DNA from 3 places in the Photobacterium sp. BZF1 genome. Region 1 is predicted to be linked to each of the others. Evidence: riboswitches for the same ligand, from Rfam matches in the RefSeq annotation. Region 1 holds a riboswitch; each other region holds the start of a gene.
The links. A riboswitch is a leader RNA that binds a small molecule or an ion and turns the genes downstream of it on or off. The one in region 1 is predicted to bind cyclic di-GMP.
Positions count from the first base shown of each region.

Region 1 (4,245 bases):
TCGGCGCTTCTTCTCTTTTTGACGGCTCATACCCTTCAATCCCCAATTCAGAAACCAAAAAAACGAAACTAATTAGTTTTATACCCTTGACAGCTTCAATAATCAATTCTAGATTTAAAAACAAAAAAACGAAACAGTTTAGTTTCGAAATCAACAAGACTCCGTCATAGAAGGAATACGACATGCTTAAGTCAATCGCGCTATCAACTTTACTCGTCGCTTCAATGTCAACTTCAGCCGTTGAGCTCAATATCACCGACTCAGCTTCAGGTATCCATGTCAAAGCGACAGGGCAAGCAGGGCCAGAAGCAGGGCTAACAGTCAATGTCACCAATGTCCCTCAGCTTAATGGCACTTCATTTACCACTGACGAGCGCGGGCGTGTGTTTATCCCGCTGTCATTGAATGCCAGTCGCTCGGTGAACATTGTCGCTTCGGATGATATGGACATGTCAGTGGCATCAACAACGGTATTCCATAGCCACTCGCGCTAAATACAGGTTATGCATTTCAACCAATCAAATAACACTCGATAAAGGCTGCCATTGGCGACCTGTTAAAGAAGGAATTCAACATGCTTAAATCAATTGCATTTTCAACACTACTAGTCGCTTCAATGTCAGCCTCAGCCGTTGAGCTAAATATCACCGATTCAGCTTCAGGTATCCATGTCAAAGCGATAGGGCAAGCAGGGCCAGAAGCAGGGCTAACAGTCAATGTCACCAATGTCCCTCAGCTTAATGGCACTTCATTTACCACTGACGAGCGCGGCCGTGTGTTTATCCCGCTGTCATTGAATGCCAGCCGCTCGGTCAACATTGTCGCTTCAGATGATATGGACATGTCAGTGGCATCAACAACGGTATTCCATAGCCGCTCGCGCTAAATACAGGTTATGCATTTAAACCCAAAGAGCCCCGCAACTAGTTAAGGTTGCAGGGCTCTTTGGTACCTGATAACTATTACTCGTAATCAGTTGCGTAAGTTTCTTCGTAAGTGTGCGAGTAAAGCTCAAATAGATTACCAAACGGGTCTTCCATGTAGATCATTTGTGCTTGCTTAGTCTCGTCTTCTGGGTGGTAACGCATGATATCCATGCGAGCTTTACCGCCAAGCTCTTCAATACGCGCGATGGTCTGTGGGAATTGCTCTTTAGCAACTTGCAGACAGAAGTGGAAGATACCTAAGCGAGAGAAATCGACTTCATGACGTTCCTTGCGCTCTTTCATTTCGAACAGTTCAACGCCGATACCATCAGACGTTACTAAGTGTGCGATGTTAAAGCCCTTGAAACCTTCACCGAAGACGGCAATACACATACGGCCGATTGCAGTTTCACGCTCTTCGATGACTTTGGTGTTATTCATTACAACGCGAAGGCCTAGCGCTTTAGTGTAGAACTCAACGGCTTTGTCCATATCGCCAACCATAATACCAACGTGATTCATCTTCATAACTTTCTCCAAATACTTTTTAATTTGTTTCGTGCTTCGTTTCGATGGAGAGAAGTATAGGGTGACAAGTTAATCAATAAAAATTATCAAAAATTATAATTTCAATAACATAAATTTATCTACAAGCTGTATTACCGACCAACACAACACGACAGTTACTTGTTAGATAATATTAAAACTGACTGTTAATTAAGGGGGAGCGAAGAATGGTTAACTCACTGACGCTATATAACAGCGAATTTTCGCCCTCACATTCTACCGTAGGAAATATGATTTTTATATCATCTTAAAGTGGTGCATTCCTTATCAGTTTGCTACGTTTATTTAACTACTAGTTGTATACCTGTTTAGGGTAATAGTATGTCAGCCGAAATATAACGCCAAACTTATCGTGAGATAAGGACGGAAAGCCACGGGTCTCGTATTTTAAGAGCATAGAAGTAGTTTATGAGACAGCCGGGTTGCGGCACATTGGATACCTCTAAACATGAAAAAACTTGCTTTGAGTACATTATCACTTGCATGTATATCAGTTACGTCCCCTGCTTTAGCGCTCTTCGATGACCCTTTATTTGGGGAGAAAAAACTTAGAGGCGAAATTGGCGATACTGGTGTATATGTTGAGTATGACCTTGACCAAGTAAATTATCGAAGCGGTAGCTCAAATAAAGCTTACATCAAACCCGAAGAATACAAAATTTCTGTAGATCCATTACTGAAATATAGTATTGGAGGAAAAGTTACCTGTGACAAATTCCGCGGTCCCGGATTAAAAGGTTTAGACCATTTTGATTATTCTGCTGGAGTTGATTGTCAATGGAAATCCCGACCGGGTAGTAACGCTGAAATAGTAGCGTTTAAGTTAACTCCAGCCAATGGTAATCAGGTACAGCCAAAATACTACCGTGGCCGAAACGGAATCAAGAACCTTAAAGGTGTTATCTACGATGCTGATCTTGATGGTAATGAATTACAAAGCTTTACAGTAACTTTGCCTATGGATATGTACGATTATCGTAACGGAAACTCCCATAAAGCGTTTATTTTGCCAACGAATCGTAAAGTAAACTTAGGAGACTTTAGTTCTTCTTTTGGGAGTTTGAGAAATTTCAAATGCAATTTCAATGGTCGTAACATCCGAGTAAATGCTGATCATGACACAGTCGGTCTATATGGTACAAAGAAAGTGGATTGTACTTATGAGTTGGACAGAAATGGGAAAGACCCACATTACCTCGGTACGGTAACTTTTAACTGACCGGAAGTAAGGGCGAGGGGTCTTCCTTGCCCTTACTTGTCTTCTGAGTCATTCCGTATCCCACAGTAACTATTCCTCGAAAACCACAACACATCTGGCCCCATCCTGCTTTAACGTGATTACTCAGCGGCAGATCGTGCCAATGGAATCGCAGTACGTTTCCTCATGCAAAGACTGATTTCATTTTTTGCCATAGGTGACCATCAATAGCGGATAACCCGAACGCTATTAATACCATGCCCAATATATGAATCATTTCCAGAGATTCATTCAGGAATAATGAGCCGAGCAGAACAGCAGAGACTGGTACAAGTAGTGTTACCAGCAGTACATTTGTTGCGCCTGCCAGTTCAAGAATTCTGAAATAAAGAACATACGCTATCGCTGTGGACGCAACTGCCAATCCTACTATAGCTATCCATGTGTTCATGCTTGTCTTGTCCACATCAATAGTGCCATCTACCAATATCGCGATAGGCAGTAATATGAGCGTTGAAGCCGTTACCTGTCCCGCTGCCGTGATAACAGGGTTTACCCCCAGTAATTTGAACCTACGCCCATATACTCCCGCAAATGCGTAGGATATGGCTGCGCCAACAATGGCAAGTTGCGCCAATAAATTACTTTCGTCACCTAACGCAGGTACGCCTATCATTACCGCTACACCCACGAAACCGAGAACAACGCCGATTAGCTTTAATGGTGTTGGCCGTTCATCAGGCAGCAGAATGCCTGCCACCACTACTGTAAATATTGGTGTTGCAGCATTTAGAATTGAGGCCAAGCCTGACGCAATCTGTGTTTGCCCCCAGACAATCAAAGCAAAGGGGATAACATTATTCAGTAACCCCATCCCCAAGAATGAAGCCCAGACTTTCAGGCTTTTGGGGGGACGCAAGCCAATCATCATAGCTATCCCCCATAGTGTAAATGCCGCAATTCCTACTCTAAGTGTCACTATGGTTAATGGAGGAAGGTCATTGACCGCTACGCCTACAAAAAAGAAAGAACCGCCCCATAAGATGGAGAGCAAAATGAGCATAGCCCATACTTTTGAGTTCATAGAGTGGTTTATGGTCGGTGTCATGGTCGGGACAATCAGTGTTATTCATCTTTAACTGCATACTAGCTACAGCGTTGACCTTAAAACATCCGAAAATTGCGCCACATTAAAAAACAGAGAGTGAATCTATAATCACCAATTAATCAGCAAGAATCGGATAGTATCAGCAAGCTTGGTGTGATGAGATAGTCATGCAACCCGTTAGAGAGTGAGCGCAGCTATGTCAAAGTCATCTGAAAATGAAATGAAAAATGCGGTAGCGCAGAGAGATAGCTCTTTCGACGGAAAGTTTTACTACGGCGTTATTACCACTGGCGTATTCTGTATGCCATCCTGTTCAACCAAAGCAGCAAATCCAGAAAATCTAAGATTCTTCTTTGATATCGAATCCGCAATGCAAGCAGGATTTCGTCCTTGCAAGCGCTGCAATCCAGCAGGTCAGGATGCTCGAACCCTTAAGCTCATTGAAG
Region 1 is NZ_JACSOF010000070.1:2,019-6,263, reverse strand. Features, by position in the region: gene BIZ37_RS16355 (TetR/AcrR family transcriptional regulator) at 1-30, opposite strand, end outside; gene BIZ37_RS16350 (hypothetical protein) at 183-494, shown strand; gene BIZ37_RS16345 (hypothetical protein) at 575-886, shown strand; gene BIZ37_RS16340 (VOC family protein) at 963-1,454, opposite strand; cyclic di-GMP riboswitch class I at 1,824-1,923, shown strand; gene BIZ37_RS16335 (hypothetical protein) at 1,942-2,712, shown strand; gene BIZ37_RS16330 (DMT family transporter) at 2,876-3,799, opposite strand; gene BIZ37_RS16325 (bifunctional transcriptional activator/DNA repair enzyme AdaA) at 3,996-4,245, shown strand, end outside.

Region 2 (4,245 bases), on a different contig from region 1:
CCGCTTTTGAGCTGCTCACTTTGTAAGATCCTGCCGTGGCCCAATCCTTCTGTTGCAATCAAAGTCACATGTTGGTTAGCACTCGCTAGCTCAGAATGTGCATAGGAAGCAAAGCGGTCATATTTATCATGGACAATCACCGCTTTCGATCCCCTGCCCTCCAAACGATGCATCGGATCAATACTATCTAGCGGATATTGATACTGCTTGGCAATATCGTCCACAACATCATGGAAAAGCTTCATCGAATAGCCAGACTGTGCCACTGCAGACACCAGATTCTCGGTATAATTTAAGACAGGTGCAACTAACAATACAGGTTTGTCTTGTAACTGTGGATGGCGGCTTTCTAGCACCATTGCACCACCCATGCTATGGGCAACAACCCCAGCAATCGACTCCTGCTGTTCCAGAATATTGTCAAATGCTGCAACAAAGCCTGGTAAATGACCAAAGCGTCCCTCACTCTCCCCATGGGCTGGGTTATCAAAAGCCAGCGCCTTGTAGCCTGAAGCCGCTATATGTTCCATCAGTGAGTAGAACTGACGTGATGATCCTGACCAGCCGTGGCCTAGTACCCATGTCGGGCCTTCTCCCAAGCTATAGGTCATCATCATGCCTTCAGACGTTTGAACTGGCTTTTTTTCCAAGCCTGAAGGTTCTTCTACTGACTTTTTACTGCGTACAGGAGTGAGTAGTACCTTACGTGCAACACGCTTGGCATGTTCAGGGGCTAGGCGATGATGCAGGGTTGTAGTCAGGTTAATTAGCTTCCTGCGTACATCAAAGCCTCGACTTTTTTTGAAATAAATTTTGCTGCTCATACTTTTCTCATCCAACTTAAATAGAACGACCGTGCTATTCTGTTTTATTTTTTAATAGTCTTTCATCGTATTTGAGCAATACGATGAATTTCATTTCTTCGCTATATTCGCCACTGGCCTATCAGGTTATCAACTTCATGCCAGAAACGCTGGTGATCATTAGTTTCTAGCTCCATGCTCTGGAACAAATGACTACTGAGGTAAACACCATAAATCTGGTACACACACTGCCAACTATCCAAGGCCGACTTAAATTCGCCTTGCTGCTTACCTTGTTCAAACTGACGGTACAAATAGCCAAGCCAGCGCTTGGTAACTTCTTTTAACCTCAGCTGCATTGATGGCTCTTTTTCGCCTCGATCAGTCCAAGCATCCAAGAACATACAACTACCCTGAAATGAACGATTCCAAGCTAACCAGTTTGCAAGCAGAAGCCGTAACTTTTGCTCGATTGTCTCTGGTGTTTGCATACGAGCAGGTTGAATGACTCGCTCTACAAACTGTTCTCCGGCAAAGTCCAAAACAGCAATCTGCAAATTTTCCCGAGAGTTGAAATGGGCAAACAAACCGCTTTTGGACATACCTGACGCTTTAGCCAGCTGACCAATCGTCAAGCTATCAAGCCCGTCACGGCTCGCCAGCGAGAAAGCTGTATTCAAAATATGCAGGCGGGTTGCCTCTTTCTTACTCAGGGGAGCAGATTCACTGATCACATGCTATCTCTCACAAATACAATGACATATTATATTTAGCACGATCGTTCTTTTTATGAAAGATAAATTTCCTGTTGGTATAAATCGAAGAGATTGCCGAGCAGATATCATGAGTATGGCTCTGCCCGGCCACACGAGGTAACAACTAACGCTCCGCAAAGCGGAACAGACTGTCGATACGTACTGGGCAGCTCCCGACTTGGTTTACCATATCTTCCGCTTGTTTAAGCGAGTCATAGCTGCAAGGGATCCCGTAAGTATCTGTAATTGGGTACTCATTACCTTCAGCATCAATAAAGTTTACACCCCACCCTGCGCTGAGGAAATCATGCACTAAACGGGCTTCGACAATTGCATTCTCTGCCATTAACTGGCGACACTCTGACAGGACCATAATACTCTCCTAGCAGAAAGAGCCTTTACTACCCAGTTAACCCTGTTCCGCCTGGATAAAATCGGCTCTGTTAATGTTAGCTTTATTATAGCAAGGGCATAAATTATGGTTCTTCTCTGATAACCGTGTAGCAAATACGGCAAAAGTTTGGATACGTTATTGTGTGAACGACAAGAGGCGCTTGGCCTTCACTAGAGATCATCTTTTTTTGTGGTCATTTTTTGTGGTGACTAATGAAATTATCTACTATTTTATACTTGAGTGTATAAAAAACCTGCCAAACCTACTGTGAAGTTGGGACGGAAAGCCACGGGACTCATCAATATAGAGTCAGCCGGGTTGCATCTACCTTTTTCTAATTTAGGTGCATACTATGAACAAATTACATTTCTCAAATCAGTCATTGATTTCGTACCTATCCACATTTGAATCACCACAATTTAATAGAAACAGTCTATTCTCAACCGCTTAAAAAAATCGAGGTTACTAAGTAATAACTTTTGATTTCAATCACTCATTGGGAATCTAATTATGGCAAGAACAACAAAGATAATACTATTTGTAGTACTTACCCTATTCTCAAGGTACTCTTTCAGTGGAATTATTCAGACCTATGATGACCGTTCAATTTTTGAAAGCCTTACTGGTAACAATGGGGTTTTCACATTCGGTTCACCACCTTCAATTACCGAAAATACAGTTGGTGACACATACGACTATGGCCCGTTTACAGTAACAACCGAATATAACCGTTCAGCAGCAAGGCACACAAATGGTGCCTGGCGTGGGAAGCCATCGTTTAATCAAAACGACATTTTCATGTACGACAACCCACTTTCAGGATGGGGAGGATTTATCAATACTCGGGAAGGTGGCAATGGTGTCGGTATTGAAATATTAGTTGATTTTGGTGACAACATTATAGAACTCGCAGGAGGAGTCGGTATTGGGCGCGGGGCAAATTCCGCACCAAACAACGGTTACTTCGGTTTCACAACTGACATGCCATTTCAAAAAGTGATCCTCAGAAGTTGGGGTGAAGACGGTCCTAATCGTAGCGACACATATAAACTGAGTAACGTTAGTAATATCAGTGCCGAAATTCCTGAGCCAGCAACAGGGTTACTCGTTCTCGCTTCTGTTTTAGGCCTCGTTAGAATGCGCAGAAATGCAGTTAGTTGAAACACAGTACTTGTTCTTGTGAATTCGCTCTTTTTTCCCGGAGATAAAGATGAACAACAAAAAAGGCTACCAAGTGGTAGCCTTATGAGTTCTGATCTGAGGGACTGTACTTATAGGTACATTTTCGCCACATCTGAAGGTTCTTTCTCTGAACCTTCAAGCTGATCAGTCCAATTCAGGCCAACCAATACGCCATCTTCAGCCAGCGTGATCATCCAGTCTTCGACGAACACGTCCAACGGGATCATTACTGCCGTGAATTCAGCCCACTCGTCAACACAGTGAACTTTCGCATCTGCCTCGTTAGACCAGAATGGCATTACTTCAGATTCTTCGAACTCGCTAGAGTCAACAGAAAGCCAGTCACCCTCTTCATTACAAAGACCCCATACCTGCTGGCTATCTTTGGTTTCTTCAACAAACAGATCGCAATTTGCTTTAATATCTGTGGTTAACTTAGTCATTCTATTCTCTCTTATGTATGTTTATACCCAAGTGACTCGGATACAGCATCAGTAACTTGATGTGAGCTAATAATACCAGAGAATCATGACAGAAGATGTACAATTTATCGTGATATCTGCTGCTAACTTCATCAGATTATTACCTCTTTATCCTTAGCACTCAGAAGGTGGCTATACTTGTTTAGATGACCGGAACAACAATACTTAACGGGCTGTACTAGAGGATATCGCATGGCAACGGTTGACTGGCTAACTAACTTGAGTAATCAGACCATTCTGAATCCGCGATCGCACCTCATAGAAGCCCACGAGTACATCGGAGAACTTGGAGAGAGAAAGGTCGCAGTTGATTGTGCCTGCGGTAATGGCAGAGATACACTTTACCTCTTGGAGCAAGGCTATCATGTCTATGCCTTTGACAATGACCGTCCTCGCCTAGCTGCATTGTCTGAACACCCGCTGCTCGGCGCCCACCCCAACTTGGACATACAAATAAGCAGTTTTGCCGATTATGAGTTCCCTCGGGCCAACCTAATCAACGCCAGTGCCTGCCTGTTCTTTTGTACACCACATGATTTCAATATACTCTGGACCAATATTTCTAATAGCCTGAAAAAAAGCGGGATTTTTTGCGGCCATTTCTTGGGCAAAGAAGCGTTGGAGCCCAA
Region 2 is NZ_JACSOF010000082.1:19,111-23,355, forward strand. Features, by position in the region: gene BIZ37_RS17955 (alpha/beta hydrolase) at 1-824, opposite strand, end outside; gene BIZ37_RS17960 (TetR/AcrR family transcriptional regulator) at 926-1,516, opposite strand; gene BIZ37_RS17965 (hypothetical protein) at 1,683-1,931, opposite strand; cyclic di-GMP riboswitch class I at 2,198-2,278, shown strand; gene BIZ37_RS17970 (PEP-CTERM sorting domain-containing protein) at 2,463-3,113, shown strand; gene BIZ37_RS17975 (DUF2750 domain-containing protein) at 3,224-3,577, opposite strand; gene BIZ37_RS17980 (class I SAM-dependent methyltransferase) at 3,809-4,245, shown strand, end outside.
Region 2: it holds a riboswitch for cyclic di-GMP, as region 1 does, so the genes downstream of both, BIZ37_RS17970 (PEP-CTERM sorting domain-containing protein) here and BIZ37_RS16335 (hypothetical protein) in region 1, are expected to answer to the same signal.

Region 3 (4,245 bases), on a different contig from region 1:
TGAATGTAAAGTCAGTGATAGTAGGGGGAAGTGTGGATGAGCGAAACTATTCAGCCAGGGACTGCCCCTAATTCAATGTCCGTCAACAGGAAGCGGATCCGCCAAGGGAGTACCCTCGAACTTGATGTCGGGGGCTATTCAGTCGCCGGATGCAAGCCAAGCAACCAAGATGCATTTGCGGTTTATCAGCCTAAAAAGCACGACGAACTCCTGCACAAGGGCGTCGTTGCCTGCTTGGCCGATGGCGTCAGTTGCAGCGAACAGGCGCAGCAGGCCAGTCAGGTTTGTGTGACCCAGTTTATCGAAGAATATTACGCCACACCGAAAACCTGGGGGGTTAAGCAGTCGGCAGGAAAAGTGCTGCATGCCTTGAATCAGTGGCTTTTCCATCAAGGTAGCCAGAGTGAACTCCAGCACAATGGCATGGTAACCACTTTCTGTGCAGTGATTATCAAATCCAACACGGCTTACATCATGCATGTGGGTGATACCCGCGCCTATCTCTACCGTAATCGGGCATTGACCCAACTCACCCAAGATCATCGCCGTCATCAATATGGTCAGCAATACTTTCTGACTCGATCGCTGGGGATGGATAGCCATATTGAAGTCGATTTCCAACAAATCCGGTTGGAAGAAGGTGACCGTTTACTGATGGCAACCGACGGTATCCACGAATGGTTGGATGAGGCCCATATTCAGCAGGCGTTATCGTCTATAGATAATGTTGATGAACCCCTATCCGAACAACTGGTGAAGGAAGCGCTGGCGGCAGGGAGCCAGGATAATGTATCCAGCTTGCTGATTGATATAAAAGCGTTACCGACTTTGACTATGGATGAGTACATTGGGGAGTTGACCAAACGAGCGATCCCCCCGGTCATGGAAGAGGGTAATCGAATCGATCAGTACCGAATATTACGCGTGTTGTACAGTGGCCCCCGCAGCCATATCTATTTGGCAGTCAGCGAATTTGATAATCAGCGTTATGTGTTAAAGATGCCTTCACTCAATTTTGCAGAAGATTACCAGTATTTGCAGGGCTTTGTCCGTGAAGGTTGGGTTGGTGAGCAGATATCCCATCAGAGAGTAATGAAAATCCACCCTTTTTCACGCCAATCTCCTTTTCTCTACCATGTTTGCCAATGGGTAGAAGGTAAGTCACTTCGCCAATGGATGGATGATAACCCTAAACCTGATATTGAAAAAGTTCGGGTAATGGCTGAGGAAATAATTAAGTCGATTCGTGTGATGCAGCGCCATCGGCTCATTCACCGTGATATTAAGCCAGAAAATTTAATCGTTAATCAATTTGAGCAAATTGTCATTATTGACTTTGGTTCAGTTTATTCTGAACACTTTGATGAAATACAAAACCCTATATCTGAAACAATACCTGTTGGTGATATTAAATATCTATCACCCGAGTGTTTACTTGGCGGTAAAGTTTCGATGAGGTCTGACATGTATTCTATATCCATCATTATTTATGAAATGCTAACTGGCCATTATCCTTACCCTTTCCCTAATACATTTAAACCGCCGCAGGCAAACAACCAATGGCCGGAATATACACCTTTAGAGAATTATCGTGATGACTTGCCTGCATGGTTGGATGTCGTCATTCGTAGAGGGTGTTTCCCTCAGGCCAGTCAGCGCTATGACGCCCTTTCAGAGTTGCTCTGTGACTTATCCAACCCTTCTTCACAAGTGCTCAAACAAGCGAACAAGCGACCTTTGAAGAGTAAGAATCCGGTACAGTTTTGGAAAATCACCTCACTTTGCTTATTTATTATTGTTATTGTTCAAGTTATCATCGCAATGAGTTAATATTAATCCTTTCAATTCTAGCTCTATAATTCATTGGTAAGGGGAATAGGTTTATCAATGTTATATATTTAATTTCTGTCAAATAAATTTATTTATCTTAATTAATAAAAGTTAAATGAGATCATCCTTCCATTACTTGTCGCTAATTTTTGCTGATGCTTAAAAAAACACTATAAATATACCCGAGTTTCTTCAGTATATCGGTTTTACTTGAACCAAGATTGAATTGACTCATTTATATATCGTCAGCTAAAGGCTAATTACTCGAAAGGGTAGGGCGCAAAACTTCCGACCTAAGGAGTATCCATTTTTATCGGTGACTCTAGGGTAGCGGGGTTACCTGATAGGAATAAGCAAGGTCAAAATAAGATCAAAGTAGTGGCTTTTTCCCATTAGCTGGCTTCCCAAAATAATCATAATGGAAGCTAAACATGAAAAAAGTAATTAACTTTTCCCTGGGCGCTGTGTCAGTCGTGGCCGTCCTTTCTCCATTACATGTAAACGCTCACGGCTATGCTGAATTCCCAGCGGCCCGCCAACTTATCTGTTACAACGATAGCGGGCACTGGGGACCTTCTGACGGGTCGCAGATCCCGAATGAAGCCTGTCGTGCCTCGTTCCTGGAGTCAGGAACCTACCCAATCGTGCAAAAGAATGAGTTTGCTGCCCTAGTGCCGAACTACGACAAAATGGATGCGGTTAAGGCTGCAGTTCCTGATGGTACTATTTGTTCAGGCGGTGACTCGCGTAAGAGCGGCATGAGTGTCGCTTCAGAGCACTGGCAACGTACCGACATGAAAGCGGGAGAAACATTCACTCTTCGCTACCGGGCTACGGCACCGCACAACCCGAGCTTCTGGCAGTTTTACATCACTAAGCCGGGCTACAATGCTGCCCATAGCCGTCTGGGCTGGGATGATTTGGAGCTGATTGATACGGCCGGCGACGTTAAAGTGACGGACGGGTATTACCTGATTGACGTCACCCTGCCAAGCGGTCGAACCGGCGAAGCAACCTTGGTTTCCCGCTGGCAGCGAAATGATCCTGTCGGTGAAGGGTTCTACAACTGTAGCGATATCCGCTTTGATGGTGAGGTGCTACCGCCTGAGTGGACTTCTAAGGGACAGTACGTCAAACCGGGTGTCGAGGCACAAGACGGTGACAGTGTTTGGTTCCGTATTTTCAACAAGCAAGGCTCTGAAATTGTATTCGAAAAGCTGCCAATTACGGCCGCTAACGAGAACATCAATACGTGGTCTTATGACCTTGCCCAATTGATCAATGATAAATACCCAACAGTTACCCAGGTGGGTGTGGAAGAAGCATCCGGCGATATCGTTTATCAACCATCAGATCTGTATACCAACCAAGTCTTTGTCACCAACCCGGATTACAACTACGCGTTGGATGTTCGCGATGGGGATGTGATTGAACCCGCTCCGGTAACAGTTCAAGGCCTAGAAAGTGACTACACCCAGGGTAGCGATGGTAAAACCTACATTGATGCAATCGTAAGCTCAGAAGGTCGTTACCTGATCAACATGAAGTTACTCGATAGCACTGGCCACCAGTTGGCACTGGCAAGTGACATTGTCGATAACGGTAACATCGATCTATCGGTGTTCACGACCCAGACGGGTTCATTCAGCGTGGTGGTAACAGCAGCCGAGCAAGGTAGCAGTGAACATAAGGTTGTTGAAACCAAGTCGGTGACTATCAAGGACAGTTCAGGTGGTGGTGATTACGATTATGCCTACCCTGAAGGTATGGGTAGCTACGTACCCGGTGAAACGGTAGTACTTAGCCGCGACGGTAATACCTATCAATGTCGTCCATTCCCTGAAGGTGGCTGGTGTAATATTGACTCTGCGCATCATTATGAGCCGGGGTATGGCTCAGCATGGCAGGATGCTTGGATAAAGCAATAATTAGCGAAAGCAAATAGTTATCCTTCTCGATAGAGAGCAAAACGCTGGCATAAGTCAGCGTTTTTTTATGCTGGTAAGATCACAAAAAGAAACCGCTCTTAGTGATGAAATGAAAATCAGTGTTTCCATATGGAAACAAAACTAATGTGTAACTTGTTGAATTGGTGATCTGGCTCAAACTACATTGCATGAATATTTCTTTCGGATTTATAACTTGTTCCAGATCAATTTGTTGCACACTTTTCTGGTGGTAGGTTTCTACCCGTAGACAAGAGACTGATTACGGACAGCCTGTTTAGGCGAAGCAAAAAATATTGTATGCAAGCAGGTTTTGGTAATTAGTTTTTGATAGTTATGGAGAATTTATCATGAGTAGCGCATTTTTTATCCCTACGGTAAACCTGATGGGTGCTGGCTGTTTGACAGAAGCGGCAGATGCTGTGAAAGCGCACGGCTTCAAAAAAGCTCTAATTGTGACTGATAAAGT
Region 3 is NZ_JACSOF010000115.1:11,796-16,040, forward strand. Features, by position in the region: gene BIZ37_RS21640 (bifunctional protein-serine/threonine kinase/phosphatase) at 37-1,830, shown strand; cyclic di-GMP riboswitch class I at 2,075-2,174, shown strand; gene BIZ37_RS21645 (lytic polysaccharide monooxygenase) at 2,262-3,758, shown strand; gene yiaY (L-threonine dehydrogenase) at 4,127-4,245, shown strand, end outside.
Region 3: it holds a riboswitch for cyclic di-GMP, as region 1 does, so the genes downstream of both, BIZ37_RS21645 (lytic polysaccharide monooxygenase) here and BIZ37_RS16335 (hypothetical protein) in region 1, are expected to answer to the same signal.